Regions from separate parts of the Streptomyces sp. NPDC005151 genome, predicted to be linked through region 2. Evidence: riboswitches for the same ligand, from Rfam matches in the RefSeq annotation. Region 2 holds a riboswitch; each other region holds the start of a gene.
What was found. Region 2 has a riboswitch for cyclic di-AMP ahead of ACWD6R_RS10350 (M23 family metallopeptidase). Riboswitches for the same ligand answer to the same signal wherever they lie in the genome.
Positions count from the first base shown of each region.

Region 1: it holds a riboswitch for cyclic di-AMP, as region 2 does, so the genes downstream of both, ACWD6R_RS33435 (M23 family metallopeptidase) here and ACWD6R_RS10350 (M23 family metallopeptidase) in region 2, are expected to answer to the same signal.
Region 3: it holds a riboswitch for cyclic di-AMP, as region 2 does, so the genes downstream of both, ACWD6R_RS04310 (transglycosylase SLT domain-containing protein) here and ACWD6R_RS10350 (M23 family metallopeptidase) in region 2, are expected to answer to the same signal.

Region 1 is NZ_JBSFYR010000096.1:5,408-10,854, forward strand. It holds gene ACWD6R_RS33430 (alpha-galactosidase) at 1-2,084, shown strand, start outside; cyclic di-AMP (ydaO/yuaA leader) riboswitch at 2,367-2,524, shown strand; gene ACWD6R_RS33435 (M23 family metallopeptidase) at 2,528-3,475, shown strand; gene ACWD6R_RS33440 (SGNH/GDSL hydrolase family protein) at 3,802-4,647, shown strand; gene ACWD6R_RS33445 (STM4012 family radical SAM protein) at 4,871-5,447, opposite strand, start outside.
Region 2 is NZ_JBSFYR010000013.1:71,916-77,362, reverse strand. It holds gene ACWD6R_RS10365 (bifunctional acetate--CoA ligase family protein/GNAT family N-acetyltransferase) at 1-962, opposite strand, end outside; gene ACWD6R_RS10360 (HPr family phosphocarrier protein) at 1,134-1,415, shown strand; partial or broken gene ACWD6R_RS10355 (GntR family transcriptional regulator) at 1,610-2,328, opposite strand; gene ACWD6R_RS10350 (M23 family metallopeptidase) at 2,543-3,349, opposite strand; cyclic di-AMP (ydaO/yuaA leader) riboswitch at 3,363-3,529, opposite strand; gene ACWD6R_RS10345 (M16 family metallopeptidase) at 3,738-5,120, opposite strand; gene ACWD6R_RS10340 (M16 family metallopeptidase) at 5,147-5,447, opposite strand, start outside.
Region 3 is NZ_JBSFYR010000004.1:104,246-109,692, reverse strand. It holds gene ACWD6R_RS04320 (UBP-type zinc finger domain-containing protein) at 16-375, shown strand; gene ACWD6R_RS04315 (DUF5996 family protein) at 387-1,340, opposite strand; cyclic di-AMP (ydaO/yuaA leader) riboswitch at 1,912-2,099, shown strand; gene ACWD6R_RS04310 (transglycosylase SLT domain-containing protein) at 2,102-2,875, shown strand; gene ACWD6R_RS04305 (GMC oxidoreductase) at 3,246-4,889, shown strand; gene ACWD6R_RS04300 (carboxymuconolactone decarboxylase family protein) at 4,893-5,372, opposite strand; gene ACWD6R_RS04295 (NAD(P)H-dependent amine dehydrogenase family protein) at 5,369-5,447, opposite strand, start outside.

The sequences.
Region 1 (5,447 bases), on a different contig from region 2:
GTCGGACCTGGCTGCTGACCGGGGCGAGCGGCAGCTACGCGTTGCACCTCACCGGCCGGGACGAACTGCTGCATCTGCACTGGGGGCCGCAGATCTCCCTCGCGGCCGCCGAGGCCCTCGCCGCCGCGCCCGAGCCGCCCTTCCGGGGCTTCGAGTCGCAGCTGGACGGCCGCGAGGAGTACCCGGTCGAGGGCGGCCCCCGCTTCGTTCGGCCCGCTCTCTCCGTACGCACCCCCGAAGTCCGTGGCACCGAATGGGCGTTCGCCGGGGCCGCCGTGGACGGCGATGAACTCCGTATCGCGTTCGCCGACTCCGTGCAGCGGCTCGCGCTCACGCTGCACTACCGGATGCGGGATGACTCCGACGTCATCGAGCGCTGGGCCACCGTCACCCACACCGGTCCGGACGGTCCGCCGCTGGAGCTGCTGCGCGCCGACGCGGCGGCCTGGGCGCTGCCCGCCCGCGACAGCTGGCGGCTGAGCCAGCTGCACGGCCGCTGGGCGGCCGAGACACAGCTCGTACGGTCGGATCTGACGTACGGCGAGAAGGTCCTCTCCAGCAGGCGCGGCCACACCGGACACCAGTTCCTGCCCTGGGTCGCGCTCGACGCGGACGGCGCCGCCACCGAGGAGGAGGGCGAGGTGTACGGCTGCGCGCTCGGCTGGTCCGGCTCGTGGCGGATCGCGGTGCAGCAGCTCCCCGACGGGCTTGTGCAGATCACCGGAGGCGCCGGATACGACGACTCCGGGCTGCTGCGGCTCGCACCGGGGGAGACGTACACCACACCGGTGTTCGCCGGACTGTGGAGCGCCGAAGGGTTCGGCGGGGCGAGCCGGTCCTGGCACGCCTGGCAACTGGCCCATGTCGTCCCGGACGCCGAGAGCCTGCGGCCGGTGCTCTACAACTCCTGGGAGGCGACCGGCTTCGACATCGCGGAGGACCAGCAGCGCGCCCTCGCCGAGCGCGCCGCGGCGATGGGCGTCGAGCTGTTCGTCGTGGACGACGCATGGTTCGGGCAGCGCACCAGCGACCGGGCCGGACTCGGCGACTGGACCCCCAACCCCGAGCGATTCCCCGGCGGGCTGAAGCCGCTCGCCGACGAAGTGCACGGACTCGGCATGCAGTTCGGCATCTGGGTCGAGCCGGAGATGGTGAACGCCGACAGTGATCTGTATCGCGCGCACCCCGACTGGGTGCAGCACTTCCCTGGGCGGACCCGGACCGAATTCCGTCATCAGCTGGTGCTCAATCTGGCCCGGACCGATGTGCAGAACTATCTGTGGGAGCAGCTCGACACGCTGCTCTCCAGCGCCCCGATCGACTATGTGAAATGGGACTTCAACCGCTGCTTCACCGATGCGGGCTGGCCGGGCGAGGACTATCCGCAGAAGCTCTGGATCGCACATGTGGACGCGCTCTACGCGCTGATCGACCGGCTGCGGGCCGCCCACCCCGGCGTCGCCTTCGAGTCCTGCTCGGGCGGCGGTGGCCGGATCGACCTGGAGATCCTCGCCCGTACCGACCAGGTGTGGACCTCCGACAACACCGACCCGCTCGACCGGCTCGCCATCCAGGAGGGCTTCGGGCAGATCCATCCGGCGCGGGTGATGGCCGCCTGGGTCACCGACAGTCCGAATGTCCAGCTCAACAGCAGGGTCAGTTCGCTGCGCTTCCGCTTCGTCAGCGCGATGGCCGGGGTGCTCGGGGTCGGCGGGGATCTCACCGAGTGGAGTGACGAGGAGCTGGCCGAGGCGCGGAGCTGGGTGGATCTCTACAAGGAGATCCGTCCCGCCGTGCAGCACGGCGCGCTGTACCGGCTGCGTGCCCCGCGCGGTGGGCTCAGCGCCGTGCAGTACGTGCACGGCGACGAGGCCGTGGTGCTGATGTGGCTGGAGGCGCAGCGGTACGGGGAGCGGCCGCCGGCCCTGCGGCTGCGCGGGCTCGACCCCGCGGCGACCTACACCGACCTGGACACCGGGGCGGTCCACCACGGTGCCGTGCTGCTGCATCAGGGTCTGCACACCGGGCTGCGGGGGGACCTGGACGCGAAGGTACTGAGGCTCCGACGTGGCGAACGTTCGTGACATGTCCGTATTGCGACTTTTAGTGGAACATGGCCTATTTCTGCGGGAGATGATGCCTTCCTCGTGAGCGGGATCATATCCGTGACGGTGTGTGGTGGCGCCACAGATGGGTATTCCGGACGTCGCGCGGAAAGCCAAGATCCGTAATCCACGGAGGGTGACCGGAATTCCGCGCCGATTTCCCGGCGTGGATTCCCCTGAGTAGTCGATGGCTTGTTTCCGCCGTCCTCGCTCGCCTACGGTCACCCTCAATCCGGACGGACCGCCTAATCCTGCCGCCGCCCGGAATTCGCACCCACTCACGTGTGGCAGGAGCGGGGGAACCAGGTAAGCCGCCGCCCGGAGAGATCCGGCCGGCTCGGGGTGAAGTCGCGAACTGCGACCGGGCATCTCCAGCCCGAACCCGACAGCTCACCTCGTAGGCGCCGGAGAGGAAATTCTTCATGCCCACATCGGGTAAGCACCGCCGTACCAAGTCCAGCACGATCGCCCGTGGCGTCGCCGCCGTCGGCGCCGGTGGGGCCGTCATCGCCCTTCCGCTGCTCGGCGCCACCGGTGCCCACGCCGCGGAGCAGGCCGCGCCCACCGCGCAGTCGGCAGCCACGCACGTCGCCGCCGAGGCCGCGCCGGTCGTGAAGAACAAGGTCGAGACCCGGACGTACTCCGTCGTTGCCGGTGACTACCTGTCGAAGATCGCCGCCGAGCAGCAGGTCAAGGGCGGCTGGCAGCAGCTGTACCAGGACAACCGCGCGGTCGTCGGCGAGAACCCGAGCCTTATCTTCCCGGGCATGAAGCTGACGCTCGGCGGCAAGCCGGCCGACTCCGCCGCGACGACGGACACCACGCAGTCCGCCCCGGCTCCGTCGAAGGCTGCCCCGTCGAAGGCTCCGTCGACCTCCTCGGCCGACAAGTCCGCGTCGCAGTCCAAGGCTTCGGAGTCCGTCAAGACCACCACGTCCTCCGCCTCGGCCGGTCGGAGCAACAGCTCCGGCTACGTCCACCCGGTCCCGGGCAACCACACCACCGCCTACCGTGCCTCCGGCTCCAACTGGTCCAGCGGCAGCCACACGGGTATCGACTTCCCGGTCGCCACCGGCACCAGCGTGAAGGCGATCACCTCCGGCACCGTCGTCACCGCCGGCTGGGGTGGCGCGTACGGCAACCAGGTCGTCATCAAGCACGCCGACGGCCACTACTCGCAGTACGGCCACATGTCCTCGCTCTCCGTCTCGGCGGGCCAGACCGTGACCGCAGGCCAGCAGGTCGGCCTCTCCGGTGCCACCGGCAACGCCACCGGCCCGCACCTGCACTTCGAGGTCCGCACTGGCCCGGCGTACGGGTCGGACATCGACCCGATCGCCTACCTGGCCTCGCACGGGATCCACGTCTGATCCACGGCTGATCCGGTCGGCTCGGTGAAGGGGCGGTGCGCGGCGACGCACCGCCCCTTCACTTACGGCCTCCCCCGCGATAGGGAGTGGGCTCCCGACGCCCTGCGACTCCGCTGGCGGCGTTGTCGTCAGTCGCCGACGCTCCGCGTCGACTCCGTCCTCCGCCTTGCAATCGAAGCCGCATGACGCCGCTCGCTGATCCACTCCCTACCGCGGGGGGCGTTATTCCCCCTTTGCCAAAACCTGACCGGGTGGTCTATCTCACCACCCGTCAACCCCTTATTACGGTCGCGTAGGTCACATTCAGCGGTGCAGGATATGCGCTTGTGGCAGACGATTCGAGAAACAATCAACGTGGCGTCATCAACCGGCAGGGCGCCATCGGGTCGTACGCAGCGATTGGCGACAGCTTCACCGAGGGAGTCGGAGACCCCGGCCCGGACGGAACCTTCGTCGGCTGGGCGGACCGTTTCGCGGTACTTCTCGCGGACCAGCTCCCGGACACCGATGCGGCGACGAGCTCCGAGGGCTCCGCACACGGAAATTTCCGGTACGCCAATCTCGCCGTACGCGGACGCCTCCTCGACCAGATCGTCGAGGAGCAGGTACCGCGCGCCAAGGAGCTCGCACCCGATCTGGTGAGCTTCTGCGCGGGCGGCAACGACATCATCCGGCCCGGCACCGACCCCGACGACGTGGCCGAGCGCTTCGAGCGCGCGGTCGCCGAGCTCACCGACTCGGTCGGCACCGTCCTGGTGACGACCGGCTTCGACACCCGCGGCGTTCCCGTCCTGCGCCATCTGCGCGGCAAGATCGCCACGTACACCGCCCATGTGCGCTCCATCGCCGATCGCTACGACTGCCCGGTCCTCGACCTGTGGTCGCTGAAGTCCGTGCAGGACCGGCGCGCCTGGGACGACGACCGGCTCCACCTGTCGCCCGAGGGACACACCCGGGTCGCGCTGCGCGCCGCCCAGGTCCTCGGCCTCGATGTACCGGCCGACCCCGACCAGGAATGGCCCCCGCAGGCACAGCGCGGCACGCTGGAGGTCCGGCGCGACGACATCCACTGGGCGCGTGAGTACCTGGTTTCGTGGATAGGGCGGCGGCTGCGCGGCGAGTCCTCCGGCGACCACGTCGAGGCGAAGCGGCCGGACCTCCTGCCGCTTTAGACCGACCGGCAAATGGAGGGCGGCGTCGCGGGGCTGGGCACGCACATCTGCCGCGTTGTCGTCAATCACCATGGCTCCGCCATGCCTCAATCCTCCGCCTTGCAGCTGCACGCACCCAGCCCCGCTCCTTCTCCCACCCCCCCATTTGCCGGTCGGTCTTAGAGGAGCCCTCTCTGGCCCCATCTGCCGGACGGGCCGGTTCCCTTTCTGCCTCTCGGGGGCTTCAGGCCTGTCCGGCGACGGGGGACACCGGCAGGAACCGGCGTCCCGAGGGCGCCGGTATGCCCGGGCGCCGGGCCGGTATGCGCTCCAGGACGCCACCCGCGAAGACGTCGTACAACGGCAGTGTCTCCAGATGCACATAGCCGATGTGGCAGTCGCAGACGGCGACCGGACAGGCCCGCGGACCGAGCGCACGCCGGTAGCTGCCGTCGTACAGGTTGCCCAGCTCGGCCGGGACGAAGTGGCAGCGGCGCACCGTGCCGTCGCCGTCCACCGAGATGACGGACTCGCCGGTCCGGCACGGCATGCCTGCCGAGCGGTGCGGGTGACGGCTGTACGGGAAGAGGGGGTCGAGGGCCGTCCAGCGGTCCGCCTCCTCGTCCGTGTAGCTCTGCCCCTCAGCGGCATTGACCCAGAGATAGACCTCCTTGGTGGCGGTGTAGCCGTCGATGATCGCCCGCACTTCCCGCATCTCCACCGCGTAGTCGAAGGAGTAGTGCAGCCGACTGGTGTACGAGCGTGCGCCGCAGCCCAGCCCGATCATGCCGTCCGTCTGGCACGCGTAGTCGGCGGGGCCC
Region 2 (5,447 bases):
CTTTCCCTGCCTTCGGCACCCCATTCGGCATATCCGGCGGAGAGGACCACGAGGCCCTGGACGCCGTGTTCGCCGCAGTCGGCGACGGCCTCCGGGACCCGGTCCGCGGGCACAGCGACGACCGCGAGGTCCACCGGTTCGCCGATCTCGCCGATGGAGCGGTGTGCGGGGACGCCGTCGATCGTTCCCTGGTCGGCGGCGAACGAGCTGTTCACGGCGTACGTACGGCCGGTGAAGCCCGCACCGAGGAGGTTGCGCAGAACCGTGCGGCCGACCCCGCCGGGGTTACGGCCGGTGCCGATGACGGCGACGGACCCCGGTGTGATCAGCCGCTGCACCGACCGCGCCTCCGCCCGCTGCTCGCGGGCGCGCTGGACGGCGAGGGACTCGGCGGTCGGTTCGAGGTCGAGGGTGAGATGGACGGCGCCGTCCTCGAAGCTGCGCTGCTGGGTGTACCCGGCGTCACGGAACACCTTGATCATCTTGTTGTTGGCGGGCAGCACCTCGGCGGCGAAGCGCCGGATGCCGCGCTCACGCGCCACTGCGGCGATGTGTTCGAGGAGCGCCGATGCCACGCCGCGGCCCTGGTGCGCGTCCTGGACGAGAAAGGCGACCTCGGCCTCGTCGGCGGGGGCGGAGGCCGGCCGGCCGGCCGCGTCGATCCGGTCGTAGCGGACGGTGGCGATGAACTCACCGCCGACCGTGACGGCGAGCCCCACCCGGTCGACGTAGTCGTGATGGGTGAAGCGGTGGACGTCCTTGGCGGACAGACGGGGGTAAGGAGCGAAGAACCGGTAGTACTTCGACTCGTCGGAGACCTGCTCGTAGAAGCTGACCAGGCGCTCGGCATCGTCCGTGGTGATGGGCCTGATGCGGGCCGTACCGCCGTCGCGGAGCACCACGTCCGCTTCCCAGTGGTCGGGGTACGCGTGGTGCGGACTCTGCTCCGGCGCGGGCTGCATGGGCAAAGCCTACGGCGCGGTCAGCGGTCGCGTAGGGCCCGGGGCCGGGGCAGTCTGAGAGCTCCGATCGGCCGTGCGGCACGGGCTGGGGCCGGGTTGCGGGTCGGCGGGAAGACAGCGACTGCGTGAGAGACTGGTCTAGACAACCATTGATTCGTGAAGGGCAGAACCATGGCTGAGCGCCGCGTAAATGTCGGTTGGGCCGAGGGCCTGCACGCCCGCCCCGCTTCCATCTTCGTCCGTGCCGCCACGGCGTCCGGCGTCCCCGTGACGATCGCCAAGTCCGACGGCCCCCCGGTGAACGCCGCCTCCATGCTCGCGGTGCTCGGTCTCGGCGCGCACGGCGGCGAGGAGATCGTGCTCGCCTCCGAGGCGGACGACGCGGAAGCCGCGCTCGACCGTCTGGCGAAGCTGGTCACCGAGGGGCTCGAGGAGCTCCCTGAGACCGTCTGATTCCAGGGTTCCGATCAGGGGGGAAGCCTTTCCGGCCGATTCCTGTCCGGTCTATTTCTGTGGCGGAGCCGCGGTACCCCCCAACCGGGGCCGCGGCTCCTTCGTTTTCGGATACCGACAATACATTCGGAGCGAATTCAGGCAGCTCAAAGAAAGCCCCGCGCATCTACTTCTCTTTGTATACGGCGCATGTGTTAATTCCGGCCGCTCGCGGTGTTTACGGCATGTTGCGAAGTCCTCACCCGGCCGCCGGAGCGGGGGCGCCGGCATCACGGCCCGGGGCACCGCCCGCGCGGCGCAGCCGGTGCGCGGCGGTGGCCCGCTCGGCGTGCTGGGCGGCCAGCGCCCTGGCCCGTTCCGCGTCGCCGCGCGCCACGGCGTCCACGATGGCTCCGTGCTCGCCCCAGGAATCGGCGGGGCGGGCCGACTGCTCGACCGCGTACATCCAGGCGATCTTGTGCCGTAGCTGGGTGAGCAGCGCGGTGAGCCCGGGGCTGCCGGACGCCTGGGCGAGCGTCTCGTGGAACCAGCCGCCCAGGGAGCGCAGATCCTCCCCCTCGCCCCGCCGCGCCCTGTCCTGACCCAGCCTGACCAGGCCGCGCAGCACCTTGAGGTGCGCCTCGGTGCGACGTTGCGCGGCACGGGCCGCACCCAGCGGCTCCAGCAGCATCCGTACCTCCAGAAGGTCGGCGGCCTCCTGTTCGGTGGGCTCGGCGACACAGGCACCGGCATGTCGGCGAGTGACCACGAAGCCCTCGGATTCCAGGGTGCGCAGCGCTTCCCGCACCGGGACACGGGAGACCCCGTAACGGCGCGCGAGCAGCTCCTCGGTGAGTCTGCTGCCGCGTTCGAAGACACCGGAGACGATGTCGTCACGGATTGCCGTGCATACCGATTGCGCCGGAATGCGCATGTCCGAACCTCCGCCTTAATCCCCGCGAAACGCGGCCGATCGACGCCTGTTCTGTGACTCTATTGCAATGCAACTGCATTTCCGACGCCGGGCCGAAAACCATGAATATCTTCTGGCCCGGGGACGGTTCCGCGGGGCGGTTCGGCAGGGGCGGACACGACGAAGGCCCCGGCGGGAAACCGAGGCCTTCGGGGTGTTGCGGACGGGACGTCGGTCAGACGTTCACGCCATGGGCGCGCAGGTACGCCACGGGGTCCATGTCGGAGCCGTACGAAGGCGTGGTGCGGGCCTCGAAGTGGAGGTGCGGTCCGGTGGAGTTGCCGGTCGAGCCGGAGAGGCCGATCTGCTGGCCCGCGCCGACGCTCTGGCCGACGGAGACGCCGATCGAGGAGAGGTGGCCGTACTGGGTGTACGTGCCGTCCGTCATCCGCAGCACGATGTTGTTGCCGTATGCGCCGCCCCAGCCCGCCTCGACGACCGTGCCGGCGCCGACGGCGACGACGGAGCTTCCGGAGGCGGCATGGAAGTCGATGCCCGAGTGGCGGCCGGAGGACCAGAGGGACCCGCTCGACTTGTAGCCGGTGGTGGCGTACGAACCGGCGACCGGGAGCTGGAAGGAGCCCAGGCGGGTGCGCTCGGCGGAACGGGTGGCGCGGGCCTTCGCGTCACGGGCCGCCTTGGCGCGGGCCTCGGCCTCGGCCTTCGCCGCCGCCTTGGCCTTCGCTTCGGCCTTGGCTGCCGCGGCAGCCTTCGCCTTCACCTTCGCGGCGACGTCGGCCTGGCGCTTCTGCACCTTGGCCTGGGTGGCCACCTGGTCGGCGAGGCCATCCTCGATGGCGATGATCTGGGTCAGGCCGGTTTCATTGACGAAGGAGGCCTCGGCATCCGCGGCGAGGGCCGGAGAGGCCAGTCCGCCGATGACGCCGGTGGTCGCCAGCGTCGCGACTCCGGCGATGCGTGCGCTCCCGCGCTTCAGGCGGCTCGGGGCACGGTGCTTCCCGGTGGGGCGGGTGAACGCCATGAAGTAGCTGGTCCTTTCCTTCCTTCTCGCCTACCGGGTTAGCTGACGGGTTCGGAGCAGGAAGGTCTCCTACGGATCCCCGGCCTCACAGGAGGTCGCGGCATCCGATTCACCCCAGGGACTGTGTGGGTCCCCGGCTCCCCAGGCTCGCGCCTGACGGGGACTCGGCGATCACTGCCCGGCGCCACGGATGCGGCATACGAGTGACGGACAGTGGAGCCGACGCTAGGCGGGGGCACTTTCATTCACCAAACGGACAGGGCGCTTTGTAGCGCATCCCACAGGGCAAGGAATAAGTTTTCATCTCAAATCAGACAAAAGGGAAGACCCTGGCGAGAAGCGACTCGCCAGGGTCTCTCTTTGCCCCTCTTTGCGGGACTTTGGTGCATCAGCCGGTGACGACCGACACCTCTCCGATGCCCAACGCCCTGACCCGCTCCTCGATCTGCGCGGCGTCGCCGACGAGAATCGTGACCAGCCGGTCCACGGGGAAGGCGTTGACCACGGCTGCGGTCGCCTCGACCGTGCCGGTCTCGGCCAGGCGGGCGTACAGCTGCGCCTGGTAGTCGTCCGGGAGGTGCTGCTCGACCTGGTCGGCGAGCGTGCCGGCGACGGAGGCAGCCGTCTCGAACTTCAGCGGGGCGACACCCACGAGGTTCTGCACAGCGGTCTCGCGCTCGGCGTCGGTCAGCCCCTCGGCCACCAGCGTCCGCAGGACCTTCCACAGGTCGTCGAGCGCCGGTCCGGTGGACTCCGTGTCCACCGAGCCACTGATCGCCAGCATCGCCGCGCCGGTCGCCCCGGAGGCGGAGTCCGGGGCCGTCGAGCGCAGGACCTGCCCGAAGGCCCGCACGCCGTAGGTGTAGCCCTTCTCCTCGCGCAGCACCCGGTCCAGCCGGGAGGTGAGTGTGCCGCCCAGGCAGTAGGTGCCGAGGACCTGGGCCGGCCACACGCTGTCGTGCCGGTCGGCGCCGATGCGGCCGATCAGCAGCTGTGTCTGCACGGCGCCCGGACGGTCGACGATCACCACGCGGCCGGTGTCGTCGGCAGTGATCGGCGGGACCGGACGGGGCTCCACGGTGTTCCCGGTCCAGTCGCCGATGGTGTCGGCGAGCAGGGCGTCCAGGTCGATACCGGTGAGGTCGCCGACGACGACGGCGGTCGCGGTGGACGGCCGGACATGGGCCTCGTAGAAGGCTCGCACGGCCGCGGAGTCGATCCGCTCCACCGTCTCCTCGGTGCCCTGGCGCGGGCGTGACATCCGCGACGTGGCCGGGAAGAGCTCCTTGGAGAGCTGCTTGGCGGCACGCCGGGCCGGGTTGGCCTGCTCGTGCGGAATCTCGTCGAGCCGGTTGTTCACCAGTCGCTCGATCTCGCTGTCGGCGAACGCGGGCGCCCGCAGCGCCTCGGCGACCAGCCCGAGAGCCTTGGCCAGCCGGGAGGCCGGAACCTCCAGGGAGACCCGCATGCCGGGATGGTCGGCGTGCGCGTCGAGGGTGGCGCCGCAACGCTCCAGCTCGGCGGCGAACTCCTCGGCGGAGTGCTTGTCGGTGCCCTCGGAAAGGGCTCGCGCCATGATCGTGGCCACGCCGTCGAGGCCCTCGGGCTCGGCGTCCAGCGGGGCGTCGAGGAAGATCTCGACCGCGACGACCTGCTGGCCGGGACGGTGGCAGCGCAGCACCGTCAGCCCATTGGGCAGGGCGCCGCGCTCGGGTGCGGGAAAGGCCCAGGGCCTGGCCGTGCCGGGGGTCGGCTGCGGGTGGTACTCCATCGATACTCCAGTCGCGGCAGCGTCGGTCACTTGTCCGCCCCTTCGTGCGCGTCGGTGTCGGTGTCCGTCTCGTCGGCTTCCGCGTCGGCGGATTCGGCCGGCTCGACCGGCTCGTAGACGAGCACCGCCCGGTTGTCGGGGCGCAGCTGGGCCCTGGCCGCCGCCTGGACCTCGTCCGCGGTGACGTCAAGGACCCGCTGGACGGCGGTCAGCGCGAGCTGCGGGTCGCCGAACAGCACGGCGAACCGGCAGAGTTCATCGGCGCGGCCCGCGACCGTACCGAGCCGGTCCAGCCACTCGCGCTCCAACTGTGCCTGAGCGCGCTCC
Region 3 (5,447 bases), on a different contig from region 2:
ACGGAGGCACGTCACATGGCACCTGACCAGATCCCAGGCATCGATCTCACCGCGGCTCCCAGCGGGGCGGGATGTGCGGACTGCCTGGCGGGCGACGGACCGGGATGGTGGATGCACCTGCGCCGCTGCGCCGCGTGCGGACACATCGGCTGCTGCGACTCCTCCCCCTCGCAGCACGGTACGAAGCACGCACGCGAGGCAGGACATCCGTTCCTGGCCAGCTTCGAGCCGGGGGAGAACTGGCTCTGGAACATCGAGACCGAGGAATATTACGAGGGATTGGAGCTGCTCCCGCCCACCTCGCACCCGGTCGCCCAGCCGACTCCGGGTCCCCAGGGCAAGGTCCCCGCGGACTGGGAGCGGCAGCTGCACTGAAGCCGCGCTCCTCATCCACCGGCAGACGTACGGGTCCTCAGGCACGGATCGGTCATCCCGCCGGGACAGGCGAGTCGGTCGATGTCCCAGCCGGCGCGCCCCGCTCCGGCCTGATAGGCGCTTTCGTAGAAGGCGAGTACGGCCGCACGGGGATCGCTCTCGGTGCGGGCCGCGTCGTACGGCAGCACCGCCAGGTGGCTGCCGCCACGATCCACCCATTGCGCCGACACCGGAGTGAGCGGTTCCTCCGCCAGCCGCGCCGGTTCGGGAGCGGTGTACGAGTAGAACGCGGGCGCGGCGAACTTGTCGTCACCGAACCAGAAACCGAAGCTGATCACTTCCCGGGAGTAGGCCTCCCGCGTCACCGGGTCGATCTGCCGGGGCTGGTCGATCTGACGCTCCGAAAAGCGGGTGTGAGCGATGTCGAAGGTGTGCCAGAAATGGTGCACGGGGCTGACTTTCCCCGAAAACCGCGCCGCGAATTCCTCCAGGACCAGCGCCACTTGACTGAGGACCTGCCAATACCGGTTGGCCAGTTCGGGATCGTATGCCGCGTGCTCGGTGTCCTCGGCGAACGGCCGGTCGGTGTCGGGCAGATCGAATGGCTTGGGCACGTTGATATCCACCTCGATGCCCAGCGTGTCCAGGGCGGCCATGACCTTCTTGTGGAAGGACGCCACAGACTGGCCCGAAAGCGGGAACGAGACCGACACGCCGTCCAGTCTTGTGATGACGAGTCGATGGCCGACGAAGTCGAAGTCCACCGTGAAAATCGGGTTGCCGTCGATCTGCCCCATGGGGCGGGTGGTGATACCGCGGCCAGTGAGGTGAAACGGAACGTTCCACCAGTGATTGCGCCGGACACTGGCCGCGAGACGGATCTTTCCGACGACCTGCGCGAAGCGGTGGAGCGTCTCTTTGGTGTCACGCCACTCGGCGAGCGGCATGGGCGGGAACAGCTCCATCGCCATCACTTCTCTCGTGCTGCCGGACGGTCCCGGCGGGCGGGCAGGGCGTTCTTCCGCACCATCATGGCCACGCCGAAGGTGTACGGCACCTCGTGCGGCCGCCGTGGTGTCGTTCGCGTGAACCGGCACGGCCTGGCCGGTGGGCGGCCACTCGTGCGCCGCAGTCGGCGCAGACGCGTGACGCGCGGCTGCTCCCGGTCGTCTCCCCGGGGACGCCCTTCCCGACGAGTCGGAGGCCGGTGTCTGTCCGCCGACGTCAAAATCTCCTAAATGTCGCAATTTTGACGATGAAGGGAAGCCGCTCGCCGTTCTGGTGAATGCGCAACCCGCACGGGCCGAGGCCTTGCGTGCCGGGCAAATCGCCCTTTTCGGGCTGAGTGGTGAGAGTCACCTTCCGGGCCCGCGGTCGCAGCGACGTGCCGCCCGGTTCCCTTCTGCGCCAAGAAAGTTGACTTCGCGGACCGGGGTGGAATGCGAAAATTTCCGCGACTCGATCTTGTAAATGAATTGTGATCGAAAAATGGGGGCTTGTTCAGGTCGGAGTTTCTCGCCTACGGTCACCGTCAATCCGGATGGAACGCCGAATCCTGCCGCCGTCCGGGAACCCGACCACTCACGTACGGCAGGAGCGGGGGACCCACGTAAGCCGCCGATCCGGTATCCGGAACGGCTAGGGGTGAAGTCGTATTCCCATACGGCCAGGCAACTCCAGCCTCAACCCGACAGCTCACCTCGTAGGCGACGGAGAGGAATGCGCCATGCCCGCACAGGTTAACCACCGTCGTCGTAAGTCCATTTCGCTGACTCGCGGATTCATCGCCGTGAGCACAGGCGGAGCCGCTCTCGCGCTTCCGATGATCGGGGCAACCGTTGCCTCGGCAGCGCCGGCGCAGCCTGTCACCGCCGTCGCCGTCTCCAAGACGGTGGCGCCCGCTGCCGCCCCCGCCAAGCCGGCTGCCGTGCGGGCAGCCACGCCCTCCATCTATTCCGTGATATCCGGTGACACCCTTTACAAGATCGCCCTGAGTCATTCCGTGAGTGGCGGTTGGCAGCAGCTGTACAAGGACAATCGAGCGGTCATCGGAGCCGACCCCGGCGTAATTCACGCGGGCCAGAAGCTCACCATCGGCGCCAAGGCCGCGCCCGCGGCAGTCGAGTCCACGACGGCCGCGAGCACCGCCGCTGCTGTCACCGCGAAGCCCGCGACGTACACGAACGACCTCGACGGCTGGATCAAGGAGTCGCTGGCCGTCATGGCCCAGCACGGCATCCCCGGCAGCTACGACGGCATCCACCGCAACATCATGCGCGAGTCCTCGGGCAACCCCCGGGCCATCAACAACTGGGACTCGAACGCCGCCGCGGGCACGCCGTCCAAGGGTCTCCTGCAGGTCATCGACCCCACGTTCCGGGCCTACCACGTGCCCGGTACGTCGATGGACCCTTACGACCCGGTCGCCAACATCACGGCCGCGTGCAACTACGCCGCCGCCAAGTACGGCTCGATCGACAACGTGTTCGGGGCCTACTGAGGCCCGGTTGCATTGATTCAGGTATGACGGGTGGCGAAGGTCCGATGGGGCTCGCCACCCGTTCCCGTCGGTGTCGCGCACGGGAGACGATTCAGAAGTCGATCCGCATGACGGCCCGCCTGAGTGTGGGCCTGCCGACTCGACGAACCCTGCGTCGGCGAAAACGTCACGGCTGCCGACATGGAGCTCGCCCCAGGGGATGCGGGCACCCGGCCGAGCGAGGAAGGCCACCGGGGTCGGCCCGCCTGACGCACGACGTTGCGTATCCGGGGTGCCTCGATCGGGCGCATGTTACCCACCGGTATATAGTGACTTAACGCGCGAACGGCAGTAGAACCAGTTTCACTCTTTAGAGAGTGAGGCGTGTCACATGAGTGACTCTACCATGCACAATGCAGGCCCCAAGGACGTTTCGCGTCGAAGATTCATCACAGGAACTGGTTCTATTTTAGGAGCCGTGGCCCTCGCGGGTCACACCACTCCGGCCCAGGCCGGGGTCGGATCCGCAGCCGCTCCGATCGACTCCGGGGCCCATGTTCCGGCCCTGGTGATCGGCACCGGATACGGCGGCTCCGTCGCCGCACTGCGTCTCGCCCAAGCGGGCGTCGACGTGCACATGATCGAAATGGGTATGGCCTGGGACACCCCCGGCCCCGATGGCAGGATCTTCGCCAACACGACCTCCCCGGACAGCCGGTCGTACTGGCTCCGCACCAGGACCAAGCAGCCCCTCAGCAACTTCCTCGGCTTCCCCATCGACAAGAACATCACCCGCAGCACAGGGATCCTCGACGCCGAGGAGTTCAGCGGGATCACCGTCTACCAGGGCCGCGGCGTCGGTGGCGGCTCGCTGGTCAACGGTGGGATGGCGGTCACCCCCAAGCGCGAGAACTTCGGAGCCGTGCTCCCGTCGGTGGACGCCGACGAGATGTACGGCATCTACTACCCGCGCGCCAATGCCGGGCTCGGGGCCGGCATTGGCGATCCGGCCTGGTTCGACACCGCCGCGTGCTACCAGTACGCCCGGGTCGGCCGCAAACAGGCCGAGCGCGCCGGCTTCCCGTTCGTCTTCGTGCCCACCGTGTACGACTGGGACTACATGAAGCAGGAAGAGGCCGGAACCGTCCCCAGGTCGGCGCTGGCCGGTGAGATCCTCTACGGCAACAACTATGGCAAGAAGTCGCTGCAGAAGACGTACATCGACCGGATCAGGGCCACCGGCAGGGTCGCCATCGCGCCGCTCCACAAGGTCACTTCGGTCGCCCCGGCGGCAGGTGGCGGCTACACGGTCGTCATCGACCAGATCGACACCGGCGGCGCCACCACGGCCACCAAGACGGTGACCGCGGACCGGGTGTTCTTCGCGGCCGGCAGCGTGGGCACCAGCAAGTTGCTGGTCAAGCTGAAAGCCACCGGCGCGCTCCCCGGCCTGAACAACGAGATCGGCAAAGGGTGGGGCGACAACGGCAACGTCATGTGCGGCCGGGCCAACCACCTGTGGGACCCGACCGGCAGCCTTCAGGCGTCCATTCCCACGGGCGGCATCGACAACTGGGCCGCCGGTGGCGCGTTCGCCGAGGTCGCGCCGCTGCCCACCGGGATCGAGACGTACGCCTCGTTCTACCTGTCCATCACCAAGAACCCGAACCGGGCCGAGTTCTCGTGGAACGCCGCGACGGGCACGGTCGACCTGAACTGGCAGACCGCCTGGAAGCAGCCGTCCATCGACGCCGCCAGGACGATCTTCGACAGGATCAACCAGAAGGAGGGGACGATCTACCGGACCGATCTCTTCGGCACCTACAAGATCTGGGGCGACCACCTCACGTACCACCCGCTCGGCGGCGCGGTGCTGAACCGGGCGACCGACAACTACGGCCGCCTGCACGGTTACTCGGGCCTGTACGTCATCGACGGCTCGCTGATCCCCGGCAACACCAGCGTCAATCCGTTCGTCACCATCACCGCGCTTGCCGAACGGAACATCGAGAAGATCATCGCCACCGACCTGTGACACTCAACGGCCGGGCAGCGCGCACACGGTGTCGAGGCCCAGCACATGGTTGAGCCGGCCGAACGCCAGCCATGATCCGATGCTCATGCTCAGCTCCACGATCTCCAGCTGGCTGTAGTGCGCGGTCATCCGGGACCAGAACGCGTCGTCGAGGTTGTGGTGATCCAGGGCGTACCGCTCGGCGTATTCGGCGGCCAACCGGGTCCGGTCGTCGAACACGCCGGTGGTACGCCACTGGGTCACCGCGTCGGCGAATTCCTCCTCGACCTTCACGCCGTCCCGTTCGGTCCGCCAGTCGAGGCAGAAGGCGCACCCGTTGATCTGGGCGATCCGCAACCGCGCGGCTTCGAACTCGCGCAGTCCCAGGGTCGTGTGGGCGTACACCGACAGCGAGAAGTTCGATGCGGCGATCCCGATCCCGGGCACCATCTCGCCCCACACGTACTCGATCGCGTCCTTGCCCTCGGGGATGTCGATGTTCATGGCTGTCTCCTTCCGAGCCTGCCGACTGCGGGGCGCAGCGGGACGTCGAGCGCGTCGTAGAGTCCTGGTTCCGCG